Regions from separate parts of the Virgibacillus sp. Bac330 genome, predicted to be linked through region 3. Evidence: predicted binding sites of a transcription regulator. Region 3 holds the regulator's gene; each other region holds the start of a gene.
What was found. Region 3 encodes Rex, which represses fermentation and respiration genes when NADH is low (regulators of the CRP and FNR family bind a similar motif). Its sites were predicted from a motif close to TTGTGAAATATTTCACAA; they were not measured.

Region 1 (4,266 bases), 1.2 Mb from region 3:
ATTCTGGATGCTCCATGGCATCTTCTAACGTTTCACGGTCAAATACGTTAATGTTTAAGTGATGTCCTTCTTTACTTGCATAGCCATCAAGAATGGATACTAAGTTGCTTGTACGTTCATCTTCTGTTTTACCTAGTGCTTTTGGAACAAAACTTGTTGTATTAGAAATACCGTCTAATGAGTTTTCATAAGGTATTTTAGCAACACTGTTTAAGGATGCAAGTGCTCCAGATTGATCACGACCATGAAGTGGGTTAGCACCTGGTGCAAATGGCTCACCAGCACGACGACCGTCTGGTGTGTTCCCTGTTTTCTTACCGTAAACAACGTTTGAAGTAATCGTTAAGATAGATAATGTTGGTACAGCATTACGGTATGTTTCGTGTTGACGGAACTTATTCATAAAACGATTCACAACGTCTACAGCTATGGAATCCACTTCATCATTGTTGTTACCATATTTAGGGAAGTCTCCTTCAATACGATAATCTACTGCTAAGCCGTCTTCATCACGAATAACATGAACTTTTGCGTGTTTAATAGCACTTAGGCTATCTGCAACAACGCTTAGTCCAGCAATACCGCCTGCCATTGTACGAAGAACGTCTTTGTCGTGTAGTGCCATTTCAATACGTTCATACGCATATTTATCATGCATGAAGTGAATGACGTTTAATGTATTCATGTATAGCTTAGCTAACCAGTCTAAGATGACATCGTAACGTTCCATAACTTCTTCAAAGTCTAACACATCAGAAGTAATCGGGCGAAGTGGTGGTGCTACTTGCATTTTTAATTTTTCATCTACGCCACCATTAATCGCATAAAGTAAAGCCTTAGCTAGGTTAGCGCGTGCGCCAAAGAATTGCATTTGTTTACCGATTTCCATCGCACTTACACAACAAGCGATACCGTAGTCATCACCGTAATGTTTACGCATTAAATCGTCATTTTCATATTGGATGGAGCTTGATTCAATGGACATTTTAGCACAATATTTTTTAAACGCTTCTGGTAATTTTGTAGACCAAAGAATCGTTAAGTTAGGCTCCGGAGCAGGTCCCAAGTTCGTTAATGTGTGTAAGAAACGGAATGAGCTCTTTGTAACAAGTGGCTCACCTTGTAAGCTTACACCACCAATGGATTCTGTTACCCAAGTAGGGTCCCCGCTAAATAATTCATTATATTCTGGAGTACGAGCGAATTTCACTAAACGTAATTTCATAACAAAATGGTCAATAAGTTCTTGTGCTTGTTCTTCTGTTAGGTGACCTTCTTGTAGGTCGCGATCAATATAAATGTCTAGGAATGTAGATACACGCCCTAAACTCATTGCGGCACCATTTTGTTCTTTAATCGCAGCTAAATAAGCCAAGTATACCCATTGAATAGCTTCTTGCGCATTTGTAGCTGGTTTAGAGATATCAAATCCATAGCTTTCTGCTAACTGTTTTAATTCGTGCAATGCTCTTATTTGCTCATTATGCTCTTCACGTTGTTTAATGATATCTTCAGTCATAACACCGTCGTTTTCTAGCAATGTAAGTTCTTCTTGTTTTTTCTTAATTAAGAAGTCTACACCATATAGAGCAACGCGACGGTAGTCACCGATGATTCGACCACGCCCATAAGCGTCAGGCAAACCTGTAATGATACCAGCTTTACGTGCTTTTCTCATATCTGGAGTATAAGCGTCAAATACGCCTTGGTTATGTGTTTTGCGATATTCCGTAAAAATGTGCTCTGTTTCTTTATCTAACTCATAGCCATATGCTTCACATGAATTTTTCGCCATGCGAATACCACCAAATGGCATTAGACCACGTTTAAATGGTTTATCCGTTTGAACGCCGACAATGGTTTCTTTATCTTTATCAAGATATCCAGGACCATGTGACGTAATGGTAGAAGGGATTTTTGTATCCATATCTAATACGCCACCAGCTTCGCGTTCTTTTGCAGTAAGTTCTGTTACTTGTTTCCAAAGATCTAACGTGTTTTGTGTAGGTTTAGCTAGAAATTGTTCATCACCTTCGTAGCCAGTAAAATTGCGTATAATAAAGTCTCTAACATTAACGTCTTGTTCCCATTTCCCACTACGGAAAGTTCTCCAAGGGGATAAAGTAGTAGTAGTCATAGAACTACCTCCTTCATATATTTAAAGCTTCTATTAATAGTATAACAAAAATATCATATTGTGAAAGTATTCACATGTGATATTTTTATGACATTTACCTCTCTTTATAAGTATTCACAAAGAATACGTTTACATGTAAAAATATGGTTTTGAAAACCGTATAATGTGAACTAGGAGAACGTCACTTTTATCCTTTTAGTAAGAAAGCAAAAAGTTTAAACGATTATAGTATAAGAAAAACTACAGCGTTCGCTACAATCCAAGTTTTTATAATATATGAATTTGTTTTATCCATAATACTTGGACTGTATTCATTCTGCTATAAGTTAGATAAGAATCCTTTCATTGTTACCCCCAAAAAATGTCGGGGCTTATAATAATTGTTCACAGAAAGATGTAAAAAATTTATTTCTTCTTTGATCAAAAGAGAAAATATAGTAGAAAAACAGTTGACTGAATGATCATTCATATTTATAGTAGTAAATATAAGATTTAAAAACAAACCATTTTTCTGAAAAATGAAATCGTTGTCAAGGGAGAGTTGTGCACCTATTCAAATTGTTCTACTGCATGATAAGGGGAGTGAGTGAAGTGAATACATTTTTGTTAGTAAATGCCATTGCATTTACCGTCATTACGATTTATGGGGTGTACTTATTTGCAAAAGTCGTAGCTACACGGGTGGCTTATATTCGTTTAGGGAAAAAGTCAGAGTTTGATGGGGAGTTTAAAGAGCGATTCAGAAGAATAGGGAAAATTGTTTTTGGTCAGTCGAAACTTTTAAAGGATAAAAAATCTGGCATTATTCATGTCATGATGTTTTACGGATTTATTCTCGTACAATTTGGTGCGCTGGACATGTTTATTAAGGGGTTATCACCTGGAAACCACTTACCTTTTGGACCGCTTTATCCAGGGTTTGTATTTTTTCAGGAATTAGTAACCTTAATGATTCTTGTAGCAGTGATATGGGCTTTTTATCGCCGTTATATTGAAAAACTTGTCCGTCTTAAACGCGGATTTAAGGCAGGTTTAGTTTTATTGTTCATTGGCACATTAATGATTTCTGTGTTATTTGGAAATGGAATGGCATTATTATGGCACGGTCATGATGTAACGTGGGCGGAACCCGTTGCAAGTGTTATTGCGATGGCGTTTTCTTGGTTGTCATCTACTGCTGCTATGGTACTATTTTATGTCGCTTGGTGGATTCATACGATCACAATCCTTGTGTTCCTCGTTTACGTCCCACAATCCAAGCATGCCCATTTAATTGCTGCACCAATTAATGTGTTTTTAAGTAAGCGTGTACCAGGTAAGTTAAAGAAAATTGATTTTGATATGGACGAAGATCAAGAGGAAGAAGAGATCGCATTCGGTGTTGGGAAAGTGGAAGATTTTGAACAGCATCAAATGATTGATTTTTATGCATGTGTAGAATGCGGTAGATGTACAGATGTTTGTCCTGCTGCAGGTACAGGGAAAATGCTATCGCCCATGGATATTATGATTAAAGTACGAGATCATTTAACAGAAAAAGGCGCAGCAATTACTGGAAAGTCGCCATGGGTCCCAGCCTATGCATTTGCCAATACGGCGGGCAATCAAGCCACTGCAAAACAAGAGGCTGCTGCCACTGTGCAAAGCGCGAGTTTAATTGGTGATGTCATTACAGAAGAAGAATTGGCTGGTTGTACAACGTGCCGCAACTGCGAAGATGCCTGCCCTGTTAACAACGAGCATGTAGGAACGATAATCGATATGCGCAGGTACTTGGTCATGACAGAAGGAAAGATGGACCAAGATGTTCAACGAGCAGTTATGAATATTGAACGACAAGGTAATCCATGGGGATTATCGAAAAAAGATCGGATTAAGTGGCGTGAGCAAGATGAGTCTGTGCACATACCAACGATAAAAGAATTAAGTAAAGAAGGCAAAGATTTCGAATACTTATTTTGGGTTAGTTCTATGGGAGCATATGATAATCGAAGCCAAAAAATTGCTATTGCGTTTGCCAAGTTATTAAACCAAGCAGGTGTGAGCTTTGCAATTTTAGGAAATAAAGAAGCGAATTCTGGAGACACAGCTCGTCGGATAGGGAATGAGTTCTTATTCCAGGAAATAGC
Region 2 (4,266 bases), 2.2 Mb from region 3:
TACTCTGCAATTTTCGCTCCTGCAACAGCTCAAGGCGAGTTCATAAATAAACAGGGACAATTTCCACCTACCATTGCCTCTCTATTCCTGAAATAATTTATTACTATTCCTTGGCATTGTCATTATCTTATTATATCGAATTGTAATGAATTATTTTATCTTTGTCAAGACAACATGTGACTTCATCTGCTAAAATAAGTAGTAATAATTTTGGCAAAGGAGATAATCATGTTACACGGAATTTTGCACTATGCGCATTATTTATTAGAATCCACTATTGAAAAAAACGAAACTGTCATTGACGCAACTTGCGGAAACGGCCAAGATACGCTGTTTTTAAGTAATGTTGTTGGTAAAAATGGCCACGTTTTAGCATTCGATATTCAAGAACAAGCAATTCAAACAACTAGACAGTTAATGCAAGAAAATCAAAAACAGAATGTATCTATTATTCATGATAGCCATGAACATTTAGAAAAATACTTACCTACAAAAGAAATGTTAGTTGGAGGAGCAGTATTTAACCTTGGTTACCTGCCTAGAAGCGATAAAACCATAATCACCAATGCTAATTCCACCATTATGGCCATCAACAAAATATTACATTTCCTAAAACCAAACGGCTTGATTGTCATCGTTGTTTATTATGGTCATGAAGGAGGACACGAAGAAAAAGAAGCTGTTTTAAAACATGTAATGCAGCTGAGCCAACGCTCCTATCATGTGTTACAATATCGGTTTATTAATCAAAGAAATAACCCGCCATTTATTATCGCTATCGAAAAAAAGGGGAATGGCTTTACTAAAAGAAAATTGTCATTTTAGTTCGCTTTTTCTAAAAGAAAATTCAGAAAAACTTAGCTTGCCAAGTCTTATGGCGAATAGCATAGTTTTTCTTATACTATAAACCTTTAAACATTTATACTTTCCTATAGTGTAATAAAAGCTCGGGACGCCCGTATATACTAACGTTTTCTCTTGTTTTCTTTGTTTTTCTTAAAATTTCATTTTGTTTTTACGCATCAACAATATTTAAGACCGTATTAGGAAGCTTTTTTAATGTAGAAGGGGGCACTTAATAAGCCATCCTTCTCTTTTTAGAAAACTTGGCTTATTGTCAAATCATTATGAAGACTCAAACCTTCATTTTGCCTATTTTAAACTTTAAATCTCTATGCTTTCCTATATAAAAATACACCTGTAGACCCCGTTTAGATTTGAAATGTATCAATGGCTGAGACACCCACTTCAATTTTGAAAAGGTTTGAAACGGGAGGAAAACAGCCCACTCTAACTCGCAAGAGCTTTTAAGAACAAACAAATCGAAATAAAAAAACTCGCTACTAATAAGATTTACTTTAGTTTAAATGAGATCTCCTCTTATTGGTAATATCACCACTTTCAATTGTACAATTAAAAGCCCACTGTTCACAAAAAATACATAATACTAACAAATCAACCTTGTAATCGTTTACTTGTTATAGTACAACGCTTCCAATTAAAATTGTTTGCTCATTATTTCACAAAACGTGTGGAAATTTATAAAAAACCATTATATAATGAGGGTGTAAAAAGATTGCTCAGTGTTTCACAAACTAAGGAGGGGCCTATTATGACTGAGAAAACAAAAGGAACTGAAGAGCTAGTTTCCACTAAAATTAACCAACTAATCTCCCAAGCAGAAGAGTCATTGGAAGGTTTAAAACAGCTAGATCAAGAAGCTATTAATACAATTGTCAAAGAAATGGCATTAGCAGGTCTTGATCAGCATATGCCTTTAGCTAAATTAGCCATTGAAGAAACAGGTCGTGGCGTCTTTGAAGATAAAGCTATTAAAAACATCTTTGCAACAGAATATATTTATCATAACATTAAATATGATAAAACGGTTGGAATTATTCATGAGGATGAGCAAGAAGGAATGGTTGAAATTGCTGAACCAGCTGGTGTGATCTGTGGTATAACACCAGTTACAAACCCAACATCAACAACCATGTTTAAATCACTTATTTCCATTAAAACGAGAAACCCAATTATTTTCGCTTTCCACCCTTCTGCTCAAAAATGTAGCAGTCAGGCAGCAAAAGTATTACTTGATGCCGCGGTAAAAGCAGGTGCGCCTAAAAATTGTATTCAGTGGATAGAAACACCTTCTGTTGAAGCAACGAAAACATTAATGAATCATGACGGCGTATCACTTATACTTGCTACTGGTGGTTCAGGAATGGTGAAATCAGCATATAGTTCTGGAAAGCCAGCCCTCGGTGTTGGCCCAGGAAATGTACCATGTTATATAGAAAAAACCGCACAAATAAAGCGCGCTGTCAATGACCTCATTTTATCCAAAACATTTGACAACGGAATGATCTGTGCATCTGAACAAGCAGTTATTATTGATAAAGAAATATATGACACGGTAAAACATGAAATGGCAGCTAATAATTGTCATTTTCTAACAGAAGCAGAAAGACAGAAAGTAGAAAAACTGGTTATTAACCCTACATCTTGTGCAGTAAATGCGGATATTGTTGGTAAACCAGCATATGAAATTGCTAAGATGGCAGGAGTAAATGTGGCCAAGAACACTAAAATTTTACTTGCTGAAATTGAAGGTGTTGGACCAGAATATCCGTTATCTAGAGAAAAATTAAGCCCTGTATTAGCTTGTTATAAAGTAAATAGCACAGAAGAAGGATTCAAGCGCGCCGATGAAATGCTACACTTTGGAGGACTAGGACATTCAGCAGTCATTCATTCTACTGACCAAGAGGTTATCGAAGCATTTTCTCTAAAGATGAAAGCAGGTAGACTGATTGTAAACTCACCATCTTCTCAAGGAGGAATCGGCGATATTTATAACAACCATATGCCTTCCCTTACATTAGGATGTGGAACTTATGGCGGAAACTCCGTATCAACAAACGTCGGAACAATCAATTTAATGAATATTAAAAAAGTCGCTCGGAGGAGAAATAATATGCAATGGTTTAAACTACCTCCTAAAATCTATTTTGAAAAAAATGCAATTCAATATTTAGAAAAAATGCCTGACATCTCTAAAGCATTTATTGTAACTGATCCGATGATGGTAGAATTAGGTTATGTAGATAAAGCTCTCTACTATTTACGTAAACGTGCTGATTATGTCCATTGTGAAATTTTTTCAGATGTCGAAGCTGATCCATCTATTGAAACCATCCGCAAAGGTACTGCGTTAATGCAAAAGTTTGAACCAGATGTTATTATCGCTATTGGCGGTGGATCTCCAATGGATGCTGCTAAAGCCATGTGGTTATTCTACGAGCATCCAGATGCTGATTTTAACGCTCTAAAACAGAAATTCATGGACATTCGTAAACGTATCGTCAAATACCCGAAATTAGGAAGACTAGCTCAATTGGTATGTGTGCCAACAACGTCAGGAACAGGTTCTGAAGTAACATCATTTACAGTGGTTACTGATAAAAAATCAGATACAAAATACCCGCTAGCAGATTATGAAATGACACCAAATGTTGCTATAGTTGATCCACAATTTGTCATGTCTGTGCCAAAACAAGTAACAGCTGATACTGGTATGGACGTATTAACACACGCCATTGAAGCTTATGTGTCCAATTTGGCAAACGATTATACTGACGCGCTTGCAATTAAAGCAGTTCAATTAGTTTTTGAATACTTGCCAAAAGCATATCATAACGGAAATGATGAGTTAGCTAGAGAAAAAATGCATAATGCTTCAACAATTGCTGGAATGGCATTCTCCAATGCGTTCTTAGGCATTAATCACTCTTTAGCTCATAAACTAGGTGCAGCGTTCAACATTGCACATGGTAGAGCTAATACGATATTACTACCACATGTTATCCGTTACAATGCTAAAAAACCAGAAAAATTTGCTACGTTCCCTAAATACGCATACTTTATAGCAGATGAGCGTTATGCAGAAATCGCAAAAGCGCTAGGGCTTCCAGCAAGAACGGTGGAAGAAGGAGTAGAAAGTTTAGTACAAGCTATTATTAAACTTGCTAAAGAACTAAATATCCCAATGAGCATTAAAGACACAGGTGTAAACAAACAAGCATTTGAAGCAAAAGTAGATAAACTAGCTGAATTAGCTTTTGAAGACCAATGTACAACAGCAAACCCAAAACTGCCTTTAATTACTGAACTGGCAACTATATACCGTGACGCATATAAAGGAATATAAAAACCTTATAACATGCTTTCCGTTTATATTGATTTACTGTTCTACCCTACCCAAGA
Region 3 (4,266 bases):
ACGTTGAATAAAGTCTTCCATTTTCCTGATTTCAGTCTGTTGCTTTTCGTATTCTTTCCATTCTCTTTCAAAATCAAGTGCTTTTTGCTCTAAATACTTGCTATATGTTCCGACATAACGCTTTGTTTGATGGCGAGCTATTTCATACACAATAGATACCGTTTTATCTAGAAAGTAACGATCGTGGGATACGACTACTATTGCACCAGGATAACTATTTATGTAGGTTTCTAGCCAATTTAACGTTGCAATATCTAAATGGTTGGTCGGTTCATCTAAAATGAGTAATTGCGGCTTTTTTAATAGTAGCTTTCCTAATGAAAGTCGTGTTTTTTGACCGCCGCTTAGCGTTTGAATCGGTGTACCATAGTCAAATAAATGAAAATTCAACCCCGTTAAAACCGCTTTTATATCGGCTTCATACGTATATCCGCCATTTTGTTCATAAGCGTGACGTAAGCGGTCATAATCACGTAATAGTTTTTCATAGGCTTCAGAAGTATAAGTTGTTGCCTGTTCCATCTTCTCTTCCATCATTCGCAGTTGTTTTTCTTGTTTCGTTAATTCAGGGAAAACAGTAAGCATCTCCTGCCAAATTGTTTTTTCAGACTCTAGTGCAGTATGTTGAGCTAGGTAACCCAAAGTAAGATCTTTAGGCATAAATAATTCACCTTGGTCATAGCTTAGTTCCCCTGCCATTATTTTTAATAATGTTGATTTCCCGGAGCCATTTCTTCCCACGATAGCTATTCGATCATGATCTTTTACTTCTAGCTTTATATTTGATAAAATTTCATCAGCACCAAATGATTTTGAAAGACCGTTCATTTGCATTCGTATCATAATATACCCCCATCTCTCTTCTAGTGTATCTTACTTTCCTAAAATCAATCAATATAATTGTGAACTAAGTCACGACTTATTTCCAGTTTTCTGCTAAAATAAAAGAGAGTTAGTAAATAAAACCAAATCCCCCGAATGAATCTAGGTTAGGAAAGTTGATCAAAAGCATTGATACAGTTTTGACTCGAAATCTATATATCAAAAGGAAAGGAAACTTTTTGATCGCTTTATAATGTAAGCGATACACAATAGGGCACGAAAAATTTTTAACTGTAGAGTCAAGAAATTGGTAACAGCATGCTGTAAAAAAATAAAATATAATAGTTGAAGTGGAGGATGATAAAATGATGGAGCAAAATAAAATACCTCAAGCGACTGCTAAAAGATTACCTTTATATTACCGATTCATAAATAATTTAAATCATCAAGGGAAAAAGCGTGTTTCTTCAAAAGAATTAAGTGATGCGGTGAAAGTAGATTCAGCTACGATTCGCCGAGATTTTTCCTATTTTGGCGCTCTTGGTAAAAAAGGGTACGGTTATAATGTGGAGTATTTGCTTGAATTTTTTCGGAAGACATTAGATCAAGATGAAACGACAGAGGTTGCACTCATAGGCGTTGGGAATTTAGGTACTGCATTTTTACATTATAATTTCATGAAGAATAATAATATTGCGATTAAAATGGCATTTGATAGTAACCCTGAAAAAGTCGGCACGATGGTTAGTGATGTGCCTGTTTATCATATAGAGGAATTAGAGGATAGACTGGGTGATATTAAAGTGGCCATATTGACTATTCCTGGAAGTGAGGCACAACCTATGGCTGATCATTTGGTTAATAGGGGAGTGGAGGGGATACTCAATTTCACACCAGCAAGAATAACTGTACCAAAGCATATTCGTGTACATCATATTGATCTAGCTGTGGAGTTACAAGCATTAGTTTACTTCTTAAAACATTATCCTTTAATCACAGAGGATGAAGAAGAGGAAGTGCCCATGGATTGAGGTAGTTCAAGTGTAAATGAGGAAAATACACAAAAAATGATGGCACCCATTCAGGAAGCCATCATTTTTTTGTACTATAGAAAGTATAAACATTTTATAGTATAAGAAACACGATAGCGTTTTTTCACCATAGGACTAGGCGACAAGTCAAGTTTTTCTACATTATAAAAAAGGATGAAGTATCAATTAACAAGCTCTACAAGATATGAGAGTGCTGAAATGCATAATGAGCCTTTGTACATGTCGGGACTTCATCTTCCCCTTGTAAATAAGCTGTCATCCGCGATATATCCTCTATCTACCTTCTTCCTTCCTCGTTCGTTCATCATGGATAAACAAATAAATAAAAAATCATACTGCTTCATTCTAAGCGTTTGAAATGGTAATAGAGCGTATCGATTTGCGAATCTTATGTTTTATTGTTGCGTTTTTGTCGAATATGAATGGCGAGTAAGCGGATGCCTACACCTGTCTCCAGTGTGGCGAATAATGCTAACACCATTGTTGTTATATTCCACATTGTTTCATCTACACTTAAAATAGCAACATACGTGAAAAATGCTCCCATAATAAGGTAGACGATTCCCATTGTTTTGGGAGAAATCTTCATATTGAAAGCCTCCAACTAGCCTAGTTTTCATATTACATGTAAGCAGAACGTTTATTACAAAGATGTGGTAACGTTTTTTATTAAATCCTATAAGTTAATGGTAGCATAGACGTGTACGTATGCAAGGTAACTTATAATAAAAGGACGGTTTGTAGCTCGTTTAGTTGTTTTTCGATTTCCGCAGGATCAAGATTGTATTGTGCAATAACAACAATTCCATTCATTGCCATGTGAGCAAAGATGGGTACGATAATTCGTTTCGTTTTCACATATAAGTAAGCAAATACAAGCCCCATTGTTCCATAAACTAAAATATGTTGTGGTTCGCCATGAATAATCGCGAAAAGAGCCGCAGATATAAGCGCTGCAATAAAGAAGTTCGTTCGCTTATATAGAGTTCCAAATATAATTTTTCGGAAAATAATTTCTTCTAAAATGGGGGCTGTCAAAACTGGAATAATAACAAATAGAGGTATAGCCCGTGCCATTGTCATAATTCCTTGTGTATTTTCTGAACCTGGTGCAATACCTAAAAGCGCTATTTGGATAAAATTTGCAATGCCTTGGCTAAATATAGCCATAAATGTACCTAAAATCGACCAAGTAATAATACCCCAAATGGATGCACCGTCGCGCTGTTGTAACCCTTGTTTCATGTCGGATCGCATTAATAGTAGTACTACAATAAGACCTAAGAGAAAACTAATTACCCCTCCATATATGGATGCCTCTAATTTGGAAACAGGAAATGCGCTATAAACGATACTCCCAGTTAATATAACCGAAAATTGTGTAATAATGTAGCTAATAATAACCCACCAATATCTTTTTGGCAATGTACAACGACTCCTTTTTTTGTACTAAAAGTTTAAAGGTTTATAGTTTAAGGAAAACCACAGCTTCCGTTAAAAAGAACTGGCGGTAAGCCCAGTTTTCCTAATACTAGGATAGTAGAGGATTTTTGGTTTATAGTATAAAACCAATGATGGTGCTTTTTCGCCATAAAGACTTATTTTTCCTCAATGATTCTATACATTTCTATTTTTATCTTTACGTATATTATTTTAAGTTTTTCGTATGAGAAAAATGATATTCTCCGTAAAAATGTCTTCATGTTCAATAATAAATGATCTATCCTAATCATATATTGCTTTTATGTCATGTGTTGGGGGATAGATATACTTCATATAAATTCATTACATAAAGTGTCTTCATATCTTTATTAGGGCAAAAAAATTTATTGGAGATACAAGAGGGATGGAAAACACCTTATTGTTAGAACCGTATTTTAACGCATGAGAAATAATACGTATTTCGAAGTATTTATATTTGAATTATCACAATGAGTAACGATAACATAGAATGTACATGTTATTTTATCATATATTCGTAATTTCTATATAACAGAAAGATTGATGATGTATGAATTCTCTTGCTCTCTTATGTGTATGTTATTTTTACATTGTAAGAAAACAATAGCTTTTGCCATACAGATTAGGCGAAAAGCCAAGTTTTTCTAAAAAAATTATGCTTTCCTACTTGCAATTTTCTCCGGAATTATTTATTATAATAATTGGAATTAGCACTCACCTGATTCGAGTGCTAATAAAAATATAAGATTAGAATTAAGGAGGCTTTCTACACATGATTAAACCACTAGGAGATCGCGTTGTTATCGAGCTTGTTGAACAAGAAGAAAAAACTGCAAGCGGTATCGTACTTCCTGACTCTGCACAGGAGAAACCACAGGAAGGCACAGTAGTTGCAGTTGGTTCTGGACGTGTAACAGAAAAAGGTCAAAAG

Region 1: a site for Rex is predicted at 2,196-2,213, ahead of pflB (formate C-acetyltransferase). Genes of this name have one in related genera too.
Region 2: a site for Rex is predicted at 1,509-1,526, ahead of adhE (bifunctional acetaldehyde-CoA/alcohol dehydrogenase). Genes of this name have one in related genera too.

What each region holds. Positions count from the first base shown of each region.
Region 1 covers NZ_CP033048.1:4,383,566-4,387,831, forward strand. Annotated here, with positions in the region: gene pflB (formate C-acetyltransferase) at 1-2,137, opposite strand, end outside; gene D9780_RS20580 ((Fe-S)-binding protein) at 2,729-4,266, shown strand, end outside.
Region 2 covers NZ_CP033048.1:1,041,966-1,046,231, reverse strand. Annotated here, with positions in the region: T-box leader at 1-126, opposite strand, end outside; gene D9780_RS04675 (tRNA 5-(aminomethyl)-2-thiouridylate-methyltransferase MnmM) at 229-825, shown strand; gene adhE (bifunctional acetaldehyde-CoA/alcohol dehydrogenase) at 1,613-4,210, shown strand.
Region 3 covers NZ_CP033048.1:3,207,104-3,211,369, reverse strand. Annotated here, with positions in the region: gene abc-f (ribosomal protection-like ABC-F family protein) at 1-843, opposite strand, end outside; gene D9780_RS14890 (redox-sensing transcriptional repressor Rex) at 1,191-1,853, shown strand; gene D9780_RS14885 (YdiK family protein) at 2,263-2,463, opposite strand; gene D9780_RS14880 (CPBP family intramembrane glutamic endopeptidase) at 2,595-3,299, opposite strand; gene groES (co-chaperone GroES) at 4,108-4,266, shown strand, end outside.